Regions from separate parts of the Vibrio parahaemolyticus genome, predicted to be linked through region 1. Evidence: predicted binding sites of a transcription regulator. Region 1 holds the regulator's gene; each other region holds the start of a gene.

What was found. Region 1 encodes CRP, which controls carbon source genes, mostly activating them, when cyclic AMP is high. Its sites were predicted from a motif close to TGTGANNNNNNTCACA; they were not measured.
Region 2: a site for CRP is predicted at 2,612-2,627, ahead of rppH (RNA pyrophosphohydrolase). Genes of this name have one in related genera too.
Region 3: a site for CRP is predicted at 1,462-1,477, ahead of pyrG (CTP synthase). Genes of this name have one in related genera too.
Region 4: a site for CRP is predicted at 1,445-1,460, ahead of DYB02_RS05710 (NupC/NupG family nucleoside CNT transporter). Genes of this name have one in related genera too.

The regions. Positions count from the first base shown of each region.
Region 1 covers NZ_UHIL01000001.1:3,036,959-3,043,021, forward strand. The annotation lists gene DYB02_RS15560 (hydrolase) at 1-776, shown strand, start outside; gene DYB02_RS15565 (YheU family protein) at 810-1,022, shown strand; gene DYB02_RS15570 (phosphoribulokinase) at 1,148-2,017, shown strand; gene crp (cAMP-activated global transcriptional regulator CRP) at 2,258-2,890, shown strand; gene DYB02_RS15580 (DUF1338 domain-containing protein) at 3,047-3,838, opposite strand; gene astD (succinylglutamate-semialdehyde dehydrogenase) at 4,088-5,545, opposite strand; gene astA (arginine N-succinyltransferase) at 5,574-6,063, opposite strand, start outside.
Region 2 covers NZ_UHIL01000001.1:725,640-731,702, forward strand. The annotation lists gene DYB02_RS03720 (NADP(H)-dependent aldo-keto reductase) at 1-998, opposite strand, end outside; gene DYB02_RS03725 (DUF6482 family protein) at 1,155-1,466, shown strand; gene mutH (DNA mismatch repair endonuclease MutH) at 1,481-2,161, opposite strand; gene rppH (RNA pyrophosphohydrolase) at 2,780-3,304, shown strand; gene ptsP (phosphoenolpyruvate--protein phosphotransferase) at 3,307-5,553, shown strand; gene DYB02_RS03750 (sulfite exporter TauE/SafE family protein) at 5,560-6,063, shown strand, end outside.
Region 3 covers NZ_UHIL01000001.1:2,894,230-2,900,292, forward strand. The annotation lists gene pyrG (CTP synthase) at 1-1,377, opposite strand, end outside; gene mazG (nucleoside triphosphate pyrophosphohydrolase) at 1,596-2,387, opposite strand; gene relA (GTP diphosphokinase) at 2,604-4,823, opposite strand; gene rlmD (23S rRNA (uracil(1939)-C(5))-methyltransferase RlmD) at 4,948-6,063, opposite strand, start outside.
Region 4 covers NZ_UHIL01000001.1:1,100,679-1,106,741, reverse strand. The annotation lists gene DYB02_RS05710 (NupC/NupG family nucleoside CNT transporter) at 37-1,236, opposite strand; gene DYB02_RS05705 (LysR family transcriptional regulator) at 1,542-2,486, opposite strand; gene DYB02_RS05700 (lytic murein transglycosylase) at 2,561-3,532, opposite strand; gene DYB02_RS05695 (YcgL domain-containing protein) at 3,577-3,861, opposite strand; gene minC (septum site-determining protein MinC) at 4,059-4,721, shown strand; gene minD (septum site-determining protein MinD) at 4,739-5,551, shown strand; gene minE (cell division topological specificity factor MinE) at 5,554-5,817, shown strand; gene rnd (ribonuclease D) at 5,905-6,063, opposite strand, start outside.

The DNA of each region.
Region 1 (6,063 bases):
CAAACGGCCTGATGAATGCGTTTGCGAAATCTGGTTGGTTATCGGTGATGATGCATTTTCGTGGCTGTAGCGGCAAACCGAACAAAAAAGCTCGCGCATACCATTCAGGAGAAGTAACGGACGCTCGCTTCTTTTTGGAACACCTCCATCTGCGCTTTCCAAACAATCCAAAAGTCGCCGTCGGCATCTCCCTTGGGGGCAATATGCTGGCGAACTACTTAGCCCAATACAAAGATGACCCGATTTTAAAAGCGGCCACCATCGTCTCTGCACCACTGGATTTGGCGGCTTGTGCCAATCGAATTGAGCAGGGCTTTTCCAAAGTGTATCGCCGTTACCTACTCTCTTCGCTCAAAAGGAATGCTCTACAAAAACATCATTTACTGCATGGCGAATTGGCGCTGTCGTACAACTCCATCAAGCGCGTCACTCGTCTGTACGAATTTGATGACTTGATCACTGCACCTCTGCATGGTTTTAAGGATGCACAAGATTATTACGATCAATGCTCAGGATTGAGCAAGTTACAGCAGATCACCTTGCCAACTTTGATCATCCACGCCAAAGACGACCCGTTCATGACCGAAGAGGTGATCCCCAAATTTGTTCTGCCAGATAACATTGATTACCGTCTGTTTGAGCACGGCGGACACGTTGGTTTTCTGACTGGTACTGCATTAAAACCAAAGTTCTGGTTAGAGGAAGCCCTGCCCGCGTACTACGAAAGTGTCGCGGCAGAGTACCTTTCAGCTGTATCCAAACCGCGAACACAGTAAACTAGCCTTTCATCATAAAAGTTTGAGGTATTTATGATCATTCCTTGGCAAGACATCGCGCCAGAAACACTGGAAAATCTAATTCGTGAGTTCGTGCTACGCGAAGGCACCGACTATGGCGCGGTTGAAATTTCACTGCAAAACAAAATCGATCAAGTGAAGACGCAACTAGAAAAAGGTGAAGCCGTCATCGTGTTCTCAGAACTGCATGAAACGGTTGATATTCAACTCAAAGCAAAGTTTTAGCACGTTCACATTTTTACCGTATCCCACTCGATGACAAGTCGTTGTTACATGCTATAGTGGGTTATCGACCGTGCAGCGGTTCGCTGCTGCACTTTACAGGTACGTAATTTTCGACAAGGTTTGTCATGTCAGCTAAACACCCAATCATTGCGGTTACTGGTTCATCCGGTGCCGGCACAACCACGACGTCTGAAGCATTCCGCAAGATGTTCAATATGATGAACATCAGGCCGGCATGGGTGGAAGGAGACAGCTTCCATCGCTTTACTCGCCCTGAAATGGACATCGAAATTCGCAAAGCCCGCGAGCAAGGCCGACATATCAGTTACTTTGGTCCGCAAGCGAATGACTTCCCGGGATTAGAAGAGTTTTTCCGTAAGTTCGGTCATGACGGCACTGGCAGCGTGCGCCGTTATCTGCATACGTTTGACGAAGCAGTTCCCTACAATCAAATGCCAGGCACATTTACACCATGGCAAGACTTACCTGAAAACAGCGACGTGCTGTTTTATGAAGGGCTGCATGGTGGTGTGGTTGATGGCGATGTTAATGTTGCTCAGCATGTGGACTTCTTAATTGGCATGGTGCCAATTGTAAACTTAGAGTGGATCCAAAAATTCGTGCGCGACACTCGCGATCGCGGCCATTCGCGTGAAGCGGTGATGGACTCAATCGTGCGCTCAATGGACGATTACCTCAATTACATCACTCCGCAGTTTTCTCGTACTCACATCAACTTTCAACGCGTCCCAACCGTCGATACCTCCAACCCGCTTAACGCCAAAGGCATTCCGAGTTTAGATGAAAGCTTTGTGGTGATTCGTCTGCGTGGCATTAAGAATGTCGACTTCCCATATCTGCTGGCCATGATTGATGGCTCATTTATGTCGCGCCACAACACCATTGTTGTGCCAGGCGGCAAAATGAGCTTTGCAATGGAGCTCATAGTTAGGCCTATCCTACAACAGCTGATTGAAACAGGAAAAATTGGCTAAAAACGTAGCGGGCTAGATGTTTACTTTTCATACCGTGATCATGTGCACAGTTTTGCTTACAAAATCTCAATCATGGCACGATTAAAATCAAGAAATCGTTTTCGAAAAAGGATACTATTTCTTACCGAAACACAAGAGAGCTTGCAGCATATAAAAAGTGCTCTTATTCTAGTAAGCCTAATTCAGGCTTAGCTAAAATATGGATAGCGCAAGCGTACCCTGCAGAGGAAGTGAGATATTATGGTTCTAGGTAAACCTCAAACCGACCCAACATTAGAGTGGTTTCTTTCACACTGTCATATTCATAAGTACCCATCAAAGAGCACGCTAATTCACGCAGGTGAAAAAGCTGAAACGTTGTACTACATCGTTAAAGGCTCTGTTGCGGTTCTTATCAAGGACGAAGAAGGTAAGGAAATGATTCTTTCTTACCTAAACCAAGGTGACTTTATTGGTGAACTTGGTCTATTCGAAGAAGACCAAGAGCGTACAGCTTGGGTTCGCGCTAAATCTCCTTGTGAAGTTGCTGAAATTTCTTTCAAGAAATTCCGTCAGCTTATCCAAGTAAACCCAGACATCCTAATGCGTCTTTCTGCGCAGATGGCTCGTCGTCTTCAAGTAACTAGCCAAAAAGTGGGTGACCTAGCGTTCCTAGACGTAACTGGTCGTATCGCTCAGACGCTTCTGAACCTTGCTAAACAACCAGATGCGATGACTCACCCAGACGGCATGCAAATCAAGATCACTCGTCAAGAAATCGGTCAAATCGTTGGCTGTTCTCGTGAGACAGTAGGTCGTATCTTGAAGATGCTAGAAGAGCAGAACCTAATCTCTGCGCACGGTAAAACTATCGTTGTTTACGGTACTCGTTAATCTCAATTTAGAGTGACACGAACAAAATTATAAAAGCCACCAATGGCGACATTGGTGGCTTTTTATTTACCTTGTTATTTACCTTGCAACTCAGTCAAACCCTAGGTCGCAAGAGGCTAACAAACAACAACGTTAGCCCGAGGTATTCCATGGCGTTTAGCCATTAGTACTTTCAAAAATTTTGTCTGCTGATGCTGCAACAAAGCCTGGATACAACTCGCCATTCTCCATTGGGTAACGTTTAGCAAACTCGTAAAAGCCACCTGGGATAATTTCCGAACCTTCTTCGAAGGTCACTGGCACTTTGTCTGCCATCGTCGACGATTGCTCAAGCAACACGTCTGGTGAGCCTTTCACCTCACCGCCCGACTCATTGATCACAAACCCTGCCTGACGAAGATGGTCGTTAACCTGTTTGACTTCATCGTGTTGATTCAGCTGATTCACACTCACCGTAAAGTGATTAGCACCATAACCGTGCGCGGCCAGCCAAGACGCATACTCGCTCTCTTTAGCCAACGTTTGGTAATCAGCAAAGCTTAGATCCCATAAGCGACCGCCATGCAGAAATGCACTGCCCGACAGTTTTTCAGCATCCACTTGCGCAACCAGTTTCGCCACAATATCTTGCAGCTCTGGCGAACACTCTTCGACTTTCAGCTCACTGATGAAGACTTTAGGCTGATTCGGATCTGGGTGCTCATAATGTTTTGCGACCAGTTTTTTGCTCTCAAATACGTAGTCCCCACACGCTTTATAGCCAGCAGCTAAAAACGGTTTCGCCAATGTCTCGATACCTAGCGGTTCAACATTGAAAGTGCGTAAAGCAATATGATCATTAATCAGAGCCTCATCTTCTTGTAGAAGCTGATGCACCTTAGCAGCAGAAGGACAAAGACGTTGGATGTAGTCTTGCCATAGCGATTCAAATAACACATCGGGCGTCATAACGACTCCTTGTTACGAGATGTAGGATTAAGATAAGAGTGTGGTCGCTCGTTCACAGCCCAAAAGCTGTCCAGAATAATGAACGAGCAACCATCAACCTGTGACGGTAAATGTCAGTCAGTCAGTCAAACACGCTTTTTGAGTCTGTGCTCACTTGCCGTGTAATGCCAACGCGTACTACCCAAACCTAAATGATGCGTCAGCACATTGGGCCACGATGCATGGTCGTGACCCTGTTATTGTTGAAACTTAAAGCGTCACGCCAGGGCTCAATGTCGCAGGTAATTCCGTCTCCTGCCCTTCCATGGATGCCATAGGGTAAGCACAGTAATCCGCCGCGTAGTACGCGCTTGGACGAAGGTTGCCTGATGCACCTGGGCCACCAAACGGTGCGTCACCACTTGCGCCCGTCAATTGACGGTTGCGGTTTACGATGCCTGCGCGAATGTGGTCAACAAAGTATTCCCATTCTTGATCGTCTGTTGATACAAGACCTGCCGACAGGCCAAAGCGCGTGTCATTCGCCAGCTCTACGGCTTTATCCAAACCTTCATAGCGCACGACTTGCAGCAGCGGTCCGAAGTATTCTTCATCTGGCAACTCGGCAATGTTAGTCACATCGATGATGCCAGGAGAAACAAACGCCGCCTCTCCTGCTTTCGCTTCAATCAAGCTTTCACCGCCTAGAGATTGCAGGTTTGCTTGCGCATCAAGTATGAACTTCGCCGCAGCCACAGAGATTTGTGGGCCCATAAATGGCGCAGGTTCTGCGAATGGTTGATCCATGCGAATGTTTTTCGTCGCTTCCACCAGCTTAGTGATCAGAGCATCCCCTTTCTCACCAAACGGCACGTATAAACGACGAGCACAAGTACAACGTTGACCAGCACTGATGAATGCCGATTGGATGATGGTGTACACCGTTGCATCCAAATCACCGTAGTTATCAGAGATGACCATCGGGTTGTTGCCGCCCATTTCTAGCGCTAACATCTTGCCTGGTTGACCTGCAAACTGACGATGCAGAATGTGACCCGTGTTCGCACTGCCCGTAAACAGAATGCCATCAATACCTTTCGCATCAGCCAACGCAATACCGGTTTCCTTCGCACCTTGAACAAGGTTGATCACGCCTTTTGGCAAACCCGCTTCTTCCCACAATTTCATAGCTAGCTCGCCAGTCCAAGGCGTTTGCTCAGATGGTTTGAACACAACTGTGTTCCCCGCTAGCAAGGCAGGAACGATGTGGCCATTCGGTAAGTGACCAGGGAAATTATATGGCCCAAACACCGCCATTACGCCAAGAGGGCGATGTCGCAATACAATCTGGTTGCCCGCAGCTTCGCGAGTCGCTTCACCAGTACGGTCATGGTAGGCACGAATAGAAATAGCGATTTTTCCAGCCATTGCAGCCGCTTCTGTGCGCGTTTCCCAAATTGGTTTACCCGTTTCTTTCGCGATCACTTCGGCAATTTTTTCACTGTTTTCTTTCACTTTTTCAGCAAAAGCCAACACAATTGCTTCGCGTTCAGCGAATGGACGTTTTTTCCATTCGACGAACGCAGCACGCGCTGCAGCAACGGCTTGGTCTACTTGTTCCGCCGTTGCACCGTTACCGCGCCAAATTACTTCTTGGTTGTACGGCGACAGAGACACAAACTCTTCACCCTGACCTTGTACCCATTCACCTGCAATCCAATGTGTCATTGTTACTATCCTTAAATTCTGTCGTCTGTTACTGCGGTAGAAGGCGAACGAAATCCCCTTCCTTCACCAAGAGCGCATCAGCTAATTCAGGCGCTAACACAACGCTTTGCGTTTCTGCGTCGTACGCGGCTTTTGCTGCAGCGGCACGGAAGTTCTCGAATGACGAGTTACACATCAAGAAGTCTTGAGTGCTGGTATGCGCTGAGATTTTGACTTGAGCACGGAATGAATGACGTACCGATTCGATATTGCGTAAGTCACATTCAACCGTTGGACCGCCATCGAAGATGTCGACGTAGCCACGGTTGGTAAATCCTTCACGCTCTAGCAGCTTCAGCGCTGGGCGCGTGTTGTCATGCACTTGACCAATCACCGCTTGTGCTTCTGGGCTCAATAGGTTGATGTAAATTGGCAGCTTTGGCATCAAGTCAGCGATAAAGCCTTTCTTGCCGATGCCGGTAAGATAATCTGCAAGTGTGAAATCAATAGAGAAGAAATGCTCTTGTAACCATTGCCAA
Region 2 (6,063 bases), 2.3 Mb from region 1:
TGAATGTCTGTTAACAGCTCATCACTAAGCTTGATATCGATGCTGTCAATGTTGGCTTTAAGTTGATCAAGGTTGGTCGCACCGATGATATTGGAAGCGACAAATGGACGTTGATTGACGAACGCCAATGCCATTTGCGCAGGATCTAGGCCATGCTCACGTGCCAAGTTCACGTATGCTTCTGTCGCTTTGACGCCTTGAGGTGTGAAGTAACGAGCGAAACGCTCCCACTTAGTACAGCGTGCACCTTCTGGTTTTGCGCCATTTAAGTATTTACCACTCAAACAACCAAACGCCAGAGGTGAATACGCTAACAGTTGGACACCTTCATAATGGCTGATTTCAGACAAACCCACTTCGAAGCTGCGGTTGAGTAGATTGTATGGATTTTGAATTGAAACGATACGCGGTAAATCATGCTTCTCCGCTAAACGAAGCAAAGACATCACCCCCCAAGGTGTTTCGTTAGATACGCCGATGTAACGCACTTTACCCATCTTAACCAGTTCAGTTAATGCTTCTAGGGTTTCAATTAACGTCACTTCTTCTTGCTTGTCTGGGTAAGGGTAGTTGAGTTGGCCAAAGCAGTTAGTTTGACGCTGTGGCCAGTGAAGTTGGTACAAATCTACGTAATCGGTTTGGAGTCGTTGAAGGCTAGAGTCGATGGCATCATGGATATTGCGACGATTTAAACTCATGTTTTCACGGATGTGAGGCACATTGCGCGGCCCTGCCACTTTTGTCGCTAGAACGACTTTTTCTCGCTTGCCGGATTTTGTCAGCCAGTTGCCGATGTATTGTTCTGTTAGGCCTTGTGTTTCTGCTTTTGGCGGAACAGGGTACATCTCTGCGGTATCAATGAAGTTCACCCCATGATCGACAGCAAAGTCGAGCTGCTCAAAAGCTTCCTGTTCGATATTTTGCTCACCAAAAGTCATAGTGCCGAGGCAGATTTTACTGATCTCGAGTGATGAGTGCGGTAGTTTGGTGTATTGCATTTCACTTCCTTGAAAAATAGCCAACTGAATAGGTTATCCATCAATATATGGGATTTTTGGTCGCTATCGCAAATCATTTACGTATAAGCGCAAGTGTGGCTCGAAAGGTATTCATCCCCCAACTACACTAAAAAGATCTTGTGAAGGAGGTGCACTATGCAGAAGCATCAACTGGACATGTGGCTACATGGTCAACATAAAGACACCTATACGTTACCCAAAGTATTTGTCATTGGGTGTTCCGATGTCTCTGACTATTTGCTAGCTGTGGAATATAAGCACCAGCTAGAGCCGATTAAAGATGGAGAGGAACCGATTCATTTTGGTTCCTTAGATTTGGTGAAAGAAGAGCTGCTCAGGTTAGGTATCGACAAAGCTTATTTGCGGTTACACAACGCTTACGATGAGTGCGGTAGTGAGGGTACTGCCTCTTACTGCGATATCGAATTATCGTTGGTTACCCATTAGAGTGAAAAGATGAATTACTCAGATTGCACATTGATATAGTGCTTCAGTAAGATCTGTTCGGTGAATTGTGTTCGCAGGTAAAAGCCTCGTGGTAGCGTCTTCATTGGTTTCCCGTTGGAGCTATAGGCTTCAGTTAGTGCTTTGGCATTAGCGGCCTTTGGGCGCAAGTGAAGCGCTTCGCCATGTCTGGCTGAAATTTGATCAAATTTGCCAAAGACGATCATTTCCATCAGTTCTTCCCAGTCATTTCGTAAGATCTGCTCTTCTTCTTTATCTGGCGACCAAATAAGAGGTGTCCCTACACGACGCTCGGCAAGGGGGATTTCTCGTTCACCTTCTACAGGAACCCACAATACACGCGAGAGCTTATTGCGCACATGGCTGGTTTCCCATGTCAGTCCTTGAACACCAGTTAAGGGTGCAACGCATACAAATGTGGTTTCTAACGGTCGTCCGTTGTAGCCAATTGGAATGCTCTTTAACTCGATACCAAGTTTGGAAAAGTCTTGTTGAGGTTTGCTACCCGCAGGAGCGCCCAAATGCCATTCCAGCAATTGTCCCACCCAGCCTTTATCGCGTTTGAGGTTTTCTGGAACGGTCATCCCTGCTTCGTCCGCTAATTCCGCAAAACTGAGTCCGGCAATATCGTGAGCGCGTTCCATTAACTCCGCTTCTGATTGTGGTTCTGGTTTCATAATAACTGCATGACAATGGAAAAATCCTAGTCTAACAAATTTCAACAAAATCTACTGTCCAAGATTTCATCGAGATGGATTAAGAATGATCAATTCATAACTTATCCACAGATATAGGTGCATATAAGTGGATCTACTGATGGGCTGGATGAATAAACAGGGGTTTTGAAACGTTTTTAGGCTTGATTTTATGTAGATGTCATGAAGTTAGAGGATGAATGTGTGGATAAATAACCGATCGGTTGATCTTTGACCGATCTAGGTTTGGTGAAAAGATCATCAGAATTGACAAGATCGTTTTATCACCAGGTTTGTTTTTAAGTTTATATTTATCATTGAGTTATGGTGGTTCGTTATTTTTATTGATGAGTAAGAGAATAATGCTTTTGATTGAAAATCGGAGTTGATATGGAATTCTTCACAAAGTTATTCACAGAAAAGGTGAATAAATGTGGGCAATGTCTCACTCTTGTGTTGATAAACTTTAATTTGATTAAAAGATATCCAATAACGGTGAAAAGGTAATAAATCTTGCTCATATCACATCAGTAAGTTTGCTAGTAATGGGGATATGTGGAAAAATCACGGTAATAAAAAATTATTCATAGAGGTTAGCCAGTGATAGATGGCGATGGTTACCGACTGAATGTTGGTATTGTGATATGTAATAACCATGGTCAGGTCTTCTGGGCTAAACGATACGGGCAACACTCATGGCAATTTCCACAAGGTGGGATTGACGAAGGTGAAACACCTGAACAGGCGATGTTCAGGGAGTTGTATGAAGAAGTCGGATTAACGAAAAAAGACGTTAAGATCATTGCAACAAGTCGTCATTGGTTAAGATATAAACTACCAAAGCGATTGGTGCGTTGGGACTCCAAGCCTGTTTGTATCGGCCAAAAACAGAAATGGTTTCTGCTGCGATTGGAATGCGATGAATCGCGCATCAATATGCAGCGCGGGAAATCCCCTGAATTTGATGGTTGGCGCTGGGTGAGCTATTGGTATCCAGTTAGGCAAGTTGTTTCTTTCAAGCGTGATGTTTATCGTCGAGCGATGAAAGAGTTTGCATCTTTAGCCATGCCTTTTCGAGAGAGAAAAGCGAAAGGGAAAAGAAAAAAGCAACAACGTAGAGGATAGTCATGCTCAGCCAGCTAAGGGAAATAGTTGAGAAAGTCTCCAGAGTCGATGATGTGCATCTGGCTCTCGATATATTGGTAAAAGAGACTTGTGCCGCCCTTCGCACTGAGTGTTGTACTATCTATCTCGCCAATGAAGAAATGCAGCGCCTTGAGTTGATGGCAACTCAAGGCCTTATTTTTGAAGGCGATAGCATCCACATTAATTTCAATGAAGGTTTAGTTGGTCTCGTTAAACGCAGCGCAGAACCTCTTAATCTCGCAGAAGCTTCAAAACACCCTGAATTTAAATTTTTCCCGCAGCTTGGTGAACAGGTTTATCACTCTTTCCTCGCCACTCCAATCATCCATCGCAAACAAGTATTAGGTGTATTAGTCATTCAGCAAAAGACGCCACGATTGTTTAGTGAGATGGAAGAATCTTTCTTAGTGACCTTATCTGCGCAGTTAGCCGTGATCATCGCTCACGCGCAAAGTTTCGGTCATTGGCAATTAGCCTCAAAACCGACGGTTCTTAAAGGCTTGCCTGCATCAACGGGTGTCGCCATCGGAGAGTTTTGGTTTGACAACACGCAGCCGAGTTTGTCGGACGTATTCCCGTCTTCCACGCTGGATAAAGAGCGAGAGCAAGAGCTGCTGCTGGTAGCGATTGAGCGTGCGCTGAATGATTTCCGCCGGATGCGGAAAAAGTTCGACAGCGAAATCAATAAAGATGCGTTAGCGATATTCGATTTGTTTACCCACTTGCTCAATGATCCAATGTTGCGCGGCGATCTTAAGAAACAGATTGAAAAAGGCGATCGAGCGGATTGGGCGCTGCGTCAGGTAGTCGAAACTTATTCAAACCGCTTTGCTCGTATGTCAGATGTCTATTTGCGTGAACGAGCACAAGATATCCGAGAGTTGGGGCAAAGGTTGCTGTATTTTCTGCACAACAGTGAGCAAGAGAATGCGGCCATCGATCGTCCTATCATCTTAGTGGCCAATGAGCTTACTGCGACTTTGTTAGCATCGGTGCCGAAAGAACATTTATTAGCGGTCGTTTCGCTTGAAGGGGGCGCAAACTCACACGCTGCAATTCTTTCGCGCGCATTGGGTGTGCCGGCCGTTATGGGCGCTAACATCAATACGGATGTGGTTAACGGCAAATTAGGCATCGTTGATGGCTATACGGGCGAGATTTTTCTAGAGCCCAACCGTCAGCTGTTGCGTGAGTATCGCAGTTTGGTTAGTGAAGAGTCAGAGCTCTTCGCGATGGTCAATAAAGATCTCGCGTTACCTGCCGTAACGTTAGATAACCAGCACATTGAAGTGATGCTGAATGCGGGTCTCAGTGCCGATAGCAACATTGCCATTAATACGGGCGTCGATGGTGTCGGTTTATATCGAACTGAAATTGCATTTTTACTTCAACATCACTTTCCATCGGAAGATGAGCAGTATCATCAATATCGAGCAATATTAAACAGCTACTCGAACCAACGCGTGGTGATGCGTACTCTGGACATCGGTGGTGATAAACCATTGCCATACCTGCCAATCGAAGAGGACAATCCGTTTTTAGGTTGGCGCGGGATTCGCTTTACGTTAGATCATCCTGATATCTTTTTGATTCAATTGCGTGCGATGCTAAGAGCCAGTGCTGAAAGTGGTAATTTAAGTATCTTGTTACCCATGGTATCTGGTATTAAAGAGCTGGATGATGCGATGACGCTGATCAACCAAGCCTACAGCGAAGTTGTCTTGCTTGATGAGTGTATCCAGGCTCCAAAGGTCGGGGTGATGATCGAAGTACCATCGATGGTATATCTGCTTCCTGCCATCGCGCATCGAGTGGATTTTGTCTCTGTTGGTACTAACGACTTAACTCAGTATTTACTGGCGGTGGATCGGAACAATTCCCGCGTCGCTGATGTCTATGAATCCATGCATCCGGCAGTGCTGTTAGCACTCAAACAGATTCATGACGTGTGCGATAAATATCATGTGCCAGTGTGCATCTGCGGTGAATTAGCCGGTGATCCATTTGGTGCGCTCTTATTACTTGGGTTGGGATACACCAGCTTAAGTATGAACACATCTAACGTGGCTAAGGTGAAGTATTTGATTCGTCATAGCCAACAACAGGAACTAGAAAAACTAGCAGAACAGGCGATGACAAAATCGTACGGAGAGGAGATTCATCAAATGATGCATGATTTCTTTATCCAACAAGGTTTTGCAGGCTTCGTTCGTGCAGGGAAAAAGTAGGTAATCGTGACCGTCTCTTTATTTTTGTTATTGCTGGCGCTGGGCGCTTTTGTTGGTGTGATGGCGGGGCTACTCGGCATTGGGGGCGGATTAATCGTCGTACCTGCGTTGTTATTTTTGCTGCCTTGGGCGGGCATTTCTCCAGAAATGAGCATGCACATGGCGCTTGCGACATCTCTGGCAAGCATCATCGTTACATCAGGTTCTTCTGCTCTCAACCATCTTAAACTTGGCAACGTAGATATGTTTGTTGTGAAGTGGCTAATGCCCGGAGTGGTGATTGGCGGCTTTGTTGGTGCCAACATTGCCGAATGGATCCCAACTCATTACTTGCCGAAAGTATTTGGTGTCATTGTACTGTGTCTAGCTGTACAGATGTTCCGATCCATTAAAGTAAAAAGTGAGAAGCCAATGCCGAGTAGTCCGGTCACTATGATGTACGGAACGGGAATTGGTGTGGTTTCGAGCTTAGCTGGTATTGGTGGTGGTTCTTTATCTGTGCCTTTTCTC
Region 3 (6,063 bases), 140 kb from region 1:
ACCGTACAGTTCACGAGCTTTTGTACCTTTTTCTAGGTGACATAGCTGAGAACCTAGACGCATCGTACCGCCAAGATCAGATGATTCAGTACGCTCTTCCACGTTACCTGTTTCATCAACCCATTCTGTGATCAAACCTACCACAGGGTACTTCGTGTCTTTGTTAAATTCTGTTGAATGTGCACCTTCCATACCCGCAACGTTACGCGCGTATTCGATAAGGGCAACTTGCATACCTAGACAGATACCTAGGTAAGGCACTTTGTTTTCACGTGCGTATTGAGCCGCACGGATCTTGCCTTCAACACCACGATCACCGAAACCACCTGGAACTAGGATAGCGTCTAGACCTTCTAGAAGCTCAACGCCTTTAGTTTCGATGTCTTGAGAGTCTACGTACTTAATGGTTACGTTTAGGCGGTTTTTCAAGCCTGCGTGCTTAAGTGCTTCGTTCACAGATTTGTACGCATCTGGTAGTTCGATGTATTTACCGACCATACCGATAGTTACTTCACCTGTTGGATTCGCTTCTTCGTAGATAACCTGTTCCCATTCAGAAAGGTCAGCTTCTGGCGCATCAATACCGAAACGAGTACACACTAGGTCATCAAGACCTTGAGACTTAACAAGTTGAGGGATCTTGTAGATTGAATCTACGTCCTTCATTGAGATTACCGCTTTCTCAGGAACGTTACAGAAAAGTGCAATCTTCTTACGCTCGTTCGCTGGGATCATGCGATCGCTGCGGCAAACTAGGATGTCTGGTTGGATACCGATAGACAGTAGCTCTTTAACAGAGTGCTGAGTCGGTTTAGTTTTCACTTCGCCAGCTGCTGCTAGGTAAGGAACAAGAGTTAGATGCATGAACATTGCGCGTTCACGGCCAAGTTCTACTGCTAGCTGACGGATTGCTTCCATAAATGGTAGCGATTCGATATCACCTACCGTACCACCAACTTCAACGATAGCAATATCGTGGCCTTCAGAACCTGCGATTACGCGGTCTTTGATAGCGTTAGTGATGTGAGGGATAACTTGAATTGTTGCGCCTAGGTAGTCACCACGACGTTCTTTACGAAGTACGTCGGCATAAACACGACCTGCAGTGAAGTTGTTACGCTTGGTCATCTTGGTACGGATGAAACGCTCGTAGTGACCAAGGTCAAGGTCAGTCTCTGCGCCATCTTCCGTAACAAACACTTCACCGTGCTGAGTTGGGCTCATTGTGCCTGGATCAACGTTGATGTAAGGGTCAAGCTTCATCATAGTCACTTTAAGACCACGAGCTTCTAGAATAGCTGCAAGAGATGCTGCTGCAATACCTTTACCTAGAGAGGATACAACCCCGCCAGTAACAAAAATGTAATTTGTCGTCATGTTTAACCTGAAATTGGTTGAATGAGGGAAATGGAGTGCTTCTGGACGGGAGATAAATATACCAGAAGCTCCTTACCGCCACAACGTGAAATCTATCACACCGTAATTTTTTATTTTTTGCTTCAAATCAAAGTGGGTAGAGACAAAGCAAAGTGCTTATTTATGTTCTGAGTCAGACTTGTCCCATAAATCGCGCTGTGACTACTTTGTCTGCAACTTCACTCTTCTTTTTTCACTTCATTCCAAAAATTGTCGAGTTCTGACAACGTACACTCGGTGAGTGTTCTTCCTGATTGCACGACCTTACCTTCAACTTGCTTAAAACGCTTGGCAAACTTAATGTTCGCTTTGCTTAATGCCACTTCTGGGTCTTTGCCAAGATGACGTGCTAAGTTGACCGTGGCAAACAACAAGTCCCCTAACTCAAGTTCGACTTTCTCTTCATCTGGTTCGATTTGAAGCGCTTCTTCCATCACCTCATCCACTTCTTCTTGAACCTTACTGACTACTGGCCCAAGCGAATCCCAATCGAATCCGTATTTCGCACATTTTTTCTGAATCTTTGTAGCACGAGAAAGCGCCGGTAAAGAGTTTGGTATTGAGTCTAGGATACTTTCTTCAGCTTTGCCTACTTGCGCTTTTTCTTTTGCTTTTTCCGCTTCCCAGTTGGCGTTAATTTCCTCGTCAGACTCAAACTCAACATCCGAAAAAACATGAGGATGGCGACGCGTCAGTTTTTCGTTCACGGTTTCGACCACATCCGAAAATTCGAACAGCCCTTGCTCTTTCGCTAATTGACTGTAAAAAATCACCTGGAACAGCAAATCACCCAACTCTTCTTTTAAATTTGGCCAGTCTCGATTTTGAATCGCATCCACAACTTCATAGGTTTCTTCTATAGTGTGCGGAACAATGGTGTCAAAGGTTTGTTTTAAGTCCCAAGGGCAACCGCTTTCTGGGTCACGTAGCTTCGCCATGATTTGTTCTAATTGTTCAATTGGATGACTCATTTTCTGTTCCTGTAAACCTTTCTATCTAAAGAAAAAGGTGAGCAGCCAAAACCACTCACCTTCTACATTATATTTTCTCAGCAGCTTTCACTAAGTAATTGTTACTTTGACAAGGCAACAAGTTTTCGCGACTCCTGAGCATAGCTCGCCTATGTGATGAGCCTGGGCCGGCACTCCGGAGTAAACGCAGTAAAAGTGACAAGTACGACGTGAAAGTTAGCCTAAGCGTTTTACCGACATAACATCCTTGATCTGCTCGACACGTTTCGAAACGCGAGAGAGCACCTCAATATTGGTCACTTCAAGATCAAAATCCATGATGGCGAGCTGACGACGGTAATCGACACGGCTCTTCATGCTGGTTACTTTGATTTTCTCGTTGGCAAATAGTGTGGTGATGTCTTTCAATAGACCGCCTCGCTCCATCGCTTCGACACGCACGGTGAGGATGTATGACCCTACAAATCCGCTGCCCCATACGGTATCAATGATACGTTCTGGAGCGTGATGACGCAGTTCTTCGAGCTGTTCACAGTCACTGCGGTGCACTGAGATGCCTCGGCCTTGGGTGATGTAACCACAAATGTCATCGCCTGGAATTGGCTGACAACAGCGAGCTAGGTGCGTCATTAGGTTATCAACACCTTCTACTACTACCGCGTCTTTTTTCGGGCGACTTTGCGCTGGTGCTTTGTGCTCGGCTTCTTGGAGTTTTTCTAGCGCTTGCTGATCCTCTTCTTCCGCCGTTGGTTTATTCACCAGTGCATTGATGTGGTTGATGATCTGATTGATACGCAGGTCGCCACTGCCTACACCGACGTAGAGTTCATCCGGCGTGTTGACGTTGAAGCGTTTTAGGGCGTAATGCTCTGCATCTTTTAACGTCGCACCAATCTTCACCAACTCGTGTTCGAGGATTTCACGTCCCGCTTCGAGGTTTTTCTCACGACTCTGTTTACGGAACCAAGCGTTGATCTTCGCACGAGCACGCCCTGAATGAACAAAGCCTAGTGAAGGGTTTAACCAGTCTCGCGATGGGTTTGGCTCTTTTGCTGTGATGATTTCGACCTGATCGCCCATGTGGAGTTTATGGGTGAACGGCACGATTCGGCCACCAACTTTAGCGCCAATACAACGGTGCCCGACTTCTGAGTGAATGTGGTAGGCAAAGTCTAGTGGTGTTGCCCCCATTGGTAAGTCGACAACATCGCCGCGAGGTGTAAATGCGTAGACGCGGTCATCGAAGACTTGGCTTCGGAGCTCATCCAACATCTCACCAGAATCGGACATTTCTTCTTGCCAATCCAATAGTTTACGCAGCCAGGTAATTTTCTCATCGTAACCACTGCGACTGCTCGCACCTTCTTTGTATTTCCAGTGCGCGGCAACGCCCAGTTCAGATTCTTCGTGCATTTGCTTGGTACGAATTTGAATCTCGATGGTTTTGCCTTCAGGGCCAAGAATCACGGTGTGAATCGATTGGTAACCGTTTGGTTTTGGGTTTGCAACGTAGTCGTCGAACTCACTCGGTAAGTGCTTGTATTTGGTATGAACCACACCTAACGCAGCGTAACAATCTTGCAGTTTGTCGGCGATGATACGTACTGCACGCACGTCAAACAATTCATCAAACGCCAAACTCTTCTTCTGCATTTTTCGCCAAATGCTGTAGATGTGTTTAGGACGACCACTTACTTCGGCATTAATGCCACAAGCTTTCATCTCTTGAGATAAGTCTTCGACAAAATCTTTGATGTATTGCTCACGGACAATACGACGCTCAGCAAGCTGCTTTGCAATTTGCTTGTAAGTGTCCGGTTGTTGATAACGGAAAGCGTAGTCTTCGATTTCCCACTTAAGCTGACCGATACCTAGGCGGTTAGCCAGTGGAGCATAAATGTTGGCACACTCTTTCGCCGCAGCACGTCGAACTTCGTCCGGTGCTTTTTTGACTTCAATAAGGTTGCAAATTCGTTCTGCTAGCTTGATGACAACGCAACGAAAATCATCCACCATGGCAAGCAGCATGCGACGAACGTTGTCTACTTGAGACGACGCAGCGCTGCCTTCCATCGTGACGTTAAGCTGACCGATAGCGGCCATTTCTTCTACGCCATCAATGAGCTTAATGATTTCTTTGCTGTATTTTTCTTCAAGAAGTTCTCTGTTGAAAGCACCACTTGAAACCAAAGGAAACAGTTGAGCCGCCACTAATGTTGCTTTGTCCATCGACAAGGTGATCAGAATTTCGATCATCTCTCGTCCACGCCACAACAGGAGTTCGGCTTGTTCGTGACCCGCCAAAATCGTTTGGCAATCTCGATAAACTTCGATTAAGCGTGATGCTGTGCTTTTCTCTTGTCCTAGGCTAGCCACCCAGTTTTCAAGTTCAAACTGTTCATTTTGGTTTAAATGCGCGCTTCTTACCGCAACCATCTCATCATCCTAATTATTATATTTGTGTGGTTTGACTAACACCGTCCAGGTTAGTTCTTTGCCTCCACGTTGAGTGTTGGCTTTATGACCGCCCACCACAAGTAAGCGGCCAAAGTCTTAAAAGTTAAGACTTTTCAAACAGTGCCATCGATTCTAGATGGCTGGTATGAGGGAACATGTCCAGCATACCTAATTTGGTTAGTTGATAGCCTTGCTCTAGCAAGCTCTGACTGTCCCTTGCAAGGGTAGCAGGATTACAAGAAACATAAACTACACGCTGAGCGCCAAGCGCAGAAACTTGATCGATGATCCCACTCGCTCCTGCTCGTGCAGGGTCCAGCAATACTTTGTCAAACTTTTCCGCAGCCCAAGCTTGGCCGTCAAAATCCTGCTCAAGGTTAGCGTGATAAAATTGCGCGTTATTGATTTGGTTCAAAGATGCATTATTTGAGGCTTTTTCAACCATCTCAGCCACACCTTCTACGCCAACGACATGTTTAGCACGCTTTGCGATCGGCAAGCTGAAGTTGCCTAATCCACAAAACAAATCTAACACTCGTTCGTCACTTTGAGGGTCTAACCACTGAATCGCCTGTTCCACCATTTTCTGGTTAACCGCTTGGTTGACCTGAATAAAGTTGTTCGGTGCAAAAGGGATTTTTACGCCCGCTTCTTGATAGAAAGGCACCTCACCCGCAACTAAGTTAAGTTGGTCAGTTTCTGGCATCAGATACAGCGAGGCTTGATGGCGTGTCGCTAATTCAACTAATGCACTGACTTCTTCATCGGCCAAATTGCTTAAGTGTCGCAGCGTGATACAAGGCCCGTTGTCACCCAACACCAGTTCTACATGCCCCAATTGCTCTGGCTTTTTGAACGCTGTTAGCACCGAATAAATCTCAGGCAATAGCGCATTCAACTCAGGAGCCAATACCGGACAATCCGTCACTTGTGCAATTTGCTTGCTTTGCTTTTTGCGGAAGCCGAAGTGCAACTGACGCGTTTTCTTATCGACAAACAAACTCACGCGAGCACGACGTCGGTAACCTAAAGACTCGCCCAATACTGGCGCATCCAACTCAATGTCACTGCCAGCAAATTTTCGCATTAACTGACGCAGCGTCTGCTGTTTGTGCGTCAATTGTTGGTCATAATTGAGGTGCTGCAAATCACAACCGCCACATTCATGATAATGCGGACAAAATGGCTCAACGCGCGCGTCGCTTGGCTTTAGGATTTT
Region 4 (6,063 bases), 1.9 Mb from region 1:
AGGAGCCTTTTTGCTAATTTTAGATATCTATTTCAATTACAGACTTAAAATCACACCCGCAATAGAAGCACTCATCAAGTTCGCCATAACGCCGGCAATAATCGCGCGGAAACCATGCTTAGAAACAAATGCACGCTTCTCTGGTACCAAAGAACCCAATCCGCCGATCAGCATTGCCATACTAGAGATGTTTGCAAAACCACACAGTGCGAAAGTCACGATAGCTTGAGAGTGAGCACTTAGCTGAGACTTCACTTCTGCTAGTTGGATGAAAGCAACAAACTCGTTCACCACGATCTTGTTACCGATAAGCGAGCCCGCCGTAATCGCCTCTTCCCATGGCACACCTAACAACCATGCGACAGGTGCAAATACGTAGCCTAAGATAAGCTCAAAGCTTAGTGGCGTACCAATAAGGTCTCCAACCCAACCTAGCATGCCGTTCAGCAACGCGATTACGCTGATGAACGCTAACAACGTACCACCTACAGACACAGCGATGCGAACACCCGCCATTGCGCCATCGGCTAACGCTTCAACCACGTTAGTTGCGCGTGGAATTTCCACTTGGCTAATGTCGATATCTGGTGCTTTGTTCACATCTTCTGGCATGAGAATTTTCGCCATCAACAAGCCTGCGGGCGCAGACATAAAGGCAGCAGCGATAAGGTAGTTAAGATCGACACCCAACGAGGCATAACCTACCAACGTACCACCAGCTACTGACGCCAAACCACCTGTCATTACCGCAAAGAACTGCGAATCAGTCATGTGTTTTAGGTAGGGTTTCACCATAAGTGGCGCTTCGATAGTGCCGACAAAAATGTTTGCTGTTGCAGACAAAGACTCAGCACGACCAATGCCAAGAAGCTTTTGAATACCACCACCAATGAAGTTGATAACTTTTGGCATCACACCAATGTGATAAAGACCGGAGATAAGAGAGGAGAAGAAAACGATGATACCCAGTACATTGATCGCAAAGGTGAAGCCCCCTGTCGCCAAATTACCGAATAAAAACACGATGCCTTCTTGACCGTAGTTGATCAAATTCGACACGACGCTGCTTACTGAATTCAGCGCATCTCGTCCTGCTGGTACATATAAAACCAACAATGCAAACAGCACCTGTAAAGCAAACGCAAACGCCACTGTTCTCAGCTTTATATTTTTTCTATTTGTAGAAAGTAGCCATGCTACGAATAGTATGGCTACGATACCAATAATTGAGTTCATAAAATGAATCCGATAGAAGGGGGATATGGAAGGCACCGGATTGTATAGCGGACTCAAAATGGCGCAAGTTGAGGATGTTAACAGTGTGAAAAGTTCAAGCGAACAATAATTAACCACACAAATAACTAATTGAATTTGCTATAGATAAACGTTTGCTTGTTTTTATTGTTTCTATATGGAAAAGATGTTTCTAGATTTGGAAAAATTTTGTGAGACAAATCACCTTATACAACCACTGAATAGTCGAAAAATGTTTTGCTTAGAGAAAATCGACTAGAAACACCTCTTGAACGTTATTAATGAATCTACTTGGGAATAGAGATGTAAGGTGCGAGGCGCTGATCCCAGTGACACGGGTTGCCAATTTTCTGTTTAATAAAGTTGATAACGGCTGATATTTTTTTCGGCATGTGCTGACGACTCGGGTACACCGCATAAAATGGCATCGACTGGCTCGCTTTCCAGTCTGGCAATAGTTGAATCAACTTACCCGTTCTGAACTCATCACCAAGCAAATACGTAGCGAGATACGCAATCCCCCATCCAGCAATCGCGGCGTCGCGGACAGCTTCTGCTAAATCGACAGAGTAGTTGCCGGAGACTTTGACGTTTAGCTCTTGTTGTCCCTTGGTAAATGCCCATCCTGTGTAATCACGCTCCCAACTGCGATAGATCAAGCAGTTGTGCAAAGACAAGTCGTTCGGCTCAGTCGGAGTATCATACTTAAGCAAATAATCCGGCGATGCTGCCACCACAAACTGGCAGTCCGTCAAACGCTGCGCAATGTAGCCCTCTGGTAGGTGCTCATTGTTTGTTACCCACAGATCGAGCCCTTCCGCCAGCATATCGACCTTGTAGTCAAACAAATGCACTTCCACTTGAAGCTGTGGATACAACTCACGCAGCTCTTGAATCGCAGGAATGATGTGCAGCGTTCCAAATGATTGAGATAACCCGAGGCGAACCAGCCCAGCCACTTCATCCCTTTGGCTTTCCATTTCTAACGTCGCACTACTCACCGCCTGCACCACTTGTTCACAATGATGATAAAACGTTTTTCCCGCTTCGGTAGGCGTAAAACTACGCGTGGTGCGTTGAACAAGCTTGATACCAAGAGATTCCTCTAACTGACTAAGCTGTTTGCTGACGTGAGATACTGACACTCCAAGGCTTTTCGCCGCCGCAGTAAAGTTTTTATGTTTGATCAATGCAGAAAAGATCACCATTTGCGCAGCACGTTCAGATAACACGCAGTACCTCGATAAGAATGTGGGAAAAACAAAGGGCTCCGAAGAGCCCCTATAAAACAGTATTTACTAACGAACTAGAATGAAATGCGATCAGCGAGATGGCTGACGGCAAGCGCGAAGTAGTAAGAGCGGTTCCACTTCATCAGTACGTTATAGTTATTGTAAACCAGATACGTACGACCGTTTTCATCGTCAGGCATGATAAGCCATGCTTGGATATCTTCATTCAGTTTAGGTAATGGACTGCCATCGTACTTCGTGATGCCAAGTTTACTCCACTCCTGAAGATATTTGCCTTTTTCTGCCCCGCGTCCTTCTAGGCTACGATCAATCCCTTTCGGCACCTTCACTTGGCGCCCCCAAGTAAACTTATCGTCCCAGCCAGACTCGCTCAAGTAGTTAGCGGTAGACGCAAACACATCCGCTTCTGATTGCCAGATGTCTTTTTTTCCGTCTCCGTTACCATCGGCGGCAAAACGTAGGAAAGAGCTTGGCATAAATTGACACTGTCCCATCGCACCAGCCCAAGAACCTTTAAAATTATCTAGCTCGATATGGCCTTGATCAAGGATCTGCAGAGCCGCCATGGTCTCTTTGCGGAAAAATTCTTCACGACGACCTTCAAATGCCATCGTCGACAACGCATCAATTACGCGGAAGTTACCCGTAAACTTGCCAAAGTTACTTTCTACACCCCAGAGCGCAACAATAAAGCGAGGTTGCACGCCGTATTGATCACCTATGCGCTTAAGCTCCGCATAGTGCTCTTTGTATAGTGCTTTGGCTTGCTTTACTTTCCACTCAGGGACTGCACGAGGAATGTATTCATCTAACGTCAGTTTTTTCTCTGGTTGGTTGCGGTCTGCTGTTACTGCTCTCGGTTTGTATTCAACATTTGCGAAAGCGGCACTGATTACCTGCTCTGAGATACCTTGGTTACGCGCTTCTGCACGCAATTTATCTAAGTATTCTTCAAAACCCTCGCTACTTGCAAAGGCTGAGGTACATACGCCAACGCTAAGCATTGTAGCCAGTATTTTTTTCATATTGCCCTCCTTGAGCAAGGCAGAAGTCTCAGAAAGAAGCCGAGTTACTGTTCGTTCTTTTGCTGAGCTTTTTGTTCTTTGTACTTTTCTAATAGGTTTTCCGGCGGTGGAGGAACCTGCAGAAAGAAGCCATCATTTTGTAATGAAGCCTTCACTTTTTCGATATCTACTTGTGCCAATTTACGACCATCAAGTTTAATCGTCATGACAGGAATAGGCTTACCGAACATCTGCATTAAGGTGTCAGGAACCTGTGAAAAATCATCCTTTTTCGGGATATAGAGATAAGTACCTTCTTTTTTCGAGCTTTTATAAATAGAACAAAGCATGACACGCCTTTTATGCTGATTTACCCGCTTTGAATACGGATTGAGTTGAAAACGTAAAATTCTCGCAAACTTAATTGCAAATTTGAGATTAATTCGCCTATTTGCCTGCTAGAGAACTTGCTGCGTCAAAGGATGAAATATAACATGACAGACCTAGTTTAAGGCAACGCTCTTTCAACAGAGGCAAGAAGTCCACGATGACCCATTCACCAGACCTTAAAGGTAGCAGTTTTACTTTGTCAGTTTTACACCTTTCTGACAATGAGATCGCAAATACTGTCGAATTTTTGCAAGAAAAAGTTTCTCAAGCACCTTCTTTCTTCGCATCCGCGCCTTTGGTAATCAATATAGCAAAAGTACAAGGCGACATTGATTTCCCTGCGCTTAAACAAGGCATCGCAGATGCTGGGTTTATTCCAGTCGGTATAACGGGCAGTAAAGACAAACGTGTACAAAACCTTGCCTCAGAAGCTGGCTTCGCCATCATGTCTGCAAGTAAATCACCTAGCCAAGCTCCAGCGAAAATGGCGCCGACTAAAGTTGTGCGTACGCCAGTTCGTTCTGGTCAGCAAATTTACGCAAAAGACGGTGATTTAGTCGTACTGGCGCACGTAAGCGCTGGCGCAGAAGTGATTGCAGATGGCTCTATTCATATTCATGGCACCTTGCGCGGCCGTGCTATTGCAGGCGCAAGTGGTCAGCAGGAAGCGCGTATTATTTGCCACGATTTACAAGCTGAACTGGTCTCCATTGCGGGCGATTACTGGTTAAGCGATCAAATTGAGAGTGAGTACTGGCAAAAGAAAGTGATGATCAGTAAAGCCGAAGAATCATTACATTTAGAAGTACTCGCGATTTAGTCTAAAAAGGAAAAAAAATGGCACGCATTATTGTAGTAACGTCTGGTAAAGGTGGCGTTGGTAAAACCACTTCAAGCGCAGCCATCGCCTCTGGTCTTGCTCTGAAAGGGAATAAGACCGCGGTGATCGATTTCGATATCGGCTTGCGTAACCTCGACCTAATCATGGGTTGTGAGCGCCGTGTAGTTTATGACTTTGTGAATGTCATTAACGGCGAAGCGACATTAAACCAAGCGCTAATCAAAGATAAGCGCACAGACAATCTTTTCATTCTTCCAGCATCCCAAACTCGTGACAAAGATGCGCTAACGAAAGACGGCGTGCAACGAGTTTTCACTGAGCTAGATGAAATGGGCTTTGATTTCATCATCTGTGACTCACCAGCAGGTATCGAGCAAGGCGCGCTCATGGCGTTGTACTACGCAGATGAAGCGATTGTAACGACTAACCCTGAAGTATCTTCAGTACGCGACTCAGACCGCATTCTAGGTATCCTAGATTCTAAGTCTCTACGCGCTGAACAAGGGCTAGAGCCAGTGAAGCAACACCTTCTACTTACACGTTACAACCCTACGCGTGTAAACCAAGGTGAAATGCTGAGTGTGGAAGACGTAGAAGAAATCCTACACATCCCACTATTGGGCGTGATTCCTGAAAGCCAAGCGGTACTTAACGCATCAAACAAAGGTGTGCCGGTCACATTCGACGAAAACACCGATGCGGGCATGGCGTACTCTGACACTGTTGATCGCTTACTAGGCAATCAAGTTGAATTTCGTTTCCTTACTGAGGAGAAGAAAGGACTCTTTAAACGACTGTTCGGAGGCTAGACATGTCATTATTAGAATTTTTCCGCCCGCAGAAAAAAACGTCTGCAAGTCTGGCGAAAGAGCGCTTACAAATCATCGTGGCTGAACGCCGCAGCCAAAATGACCCTGCGCCTTCGTACTTACCTCAGCTTAAAGAAGACATTCTGAAGGTGATCAGTAAATACGTAGACATTGACCCGAACATGGTTGATTTAACCTTTGAGCACAAGGATGACGACATTTCTGTACTTGAGCTCAACGTGAAACTGCCTGACGACGAGAAGTAAGGCTTTATTCTCAACGCAATATGCAGCGCACAACAATGTACGTGTCGAAAAAAGGTTGACCATTTGGTCAACCTTTTTAGTTTGCGCTTATTTCAACGCCTTATTCATTTTTTCGCCCAATAACTCTAGACGCCAACCTTGCATAACATCAGGCAAGCGAGCAGGATCACGATCCTTCTTCCACACCCAACTGATGAGCTGGTTAATCTGCTTTTTCGATGCTAAAAACTCGGTCGCTAACCCTGA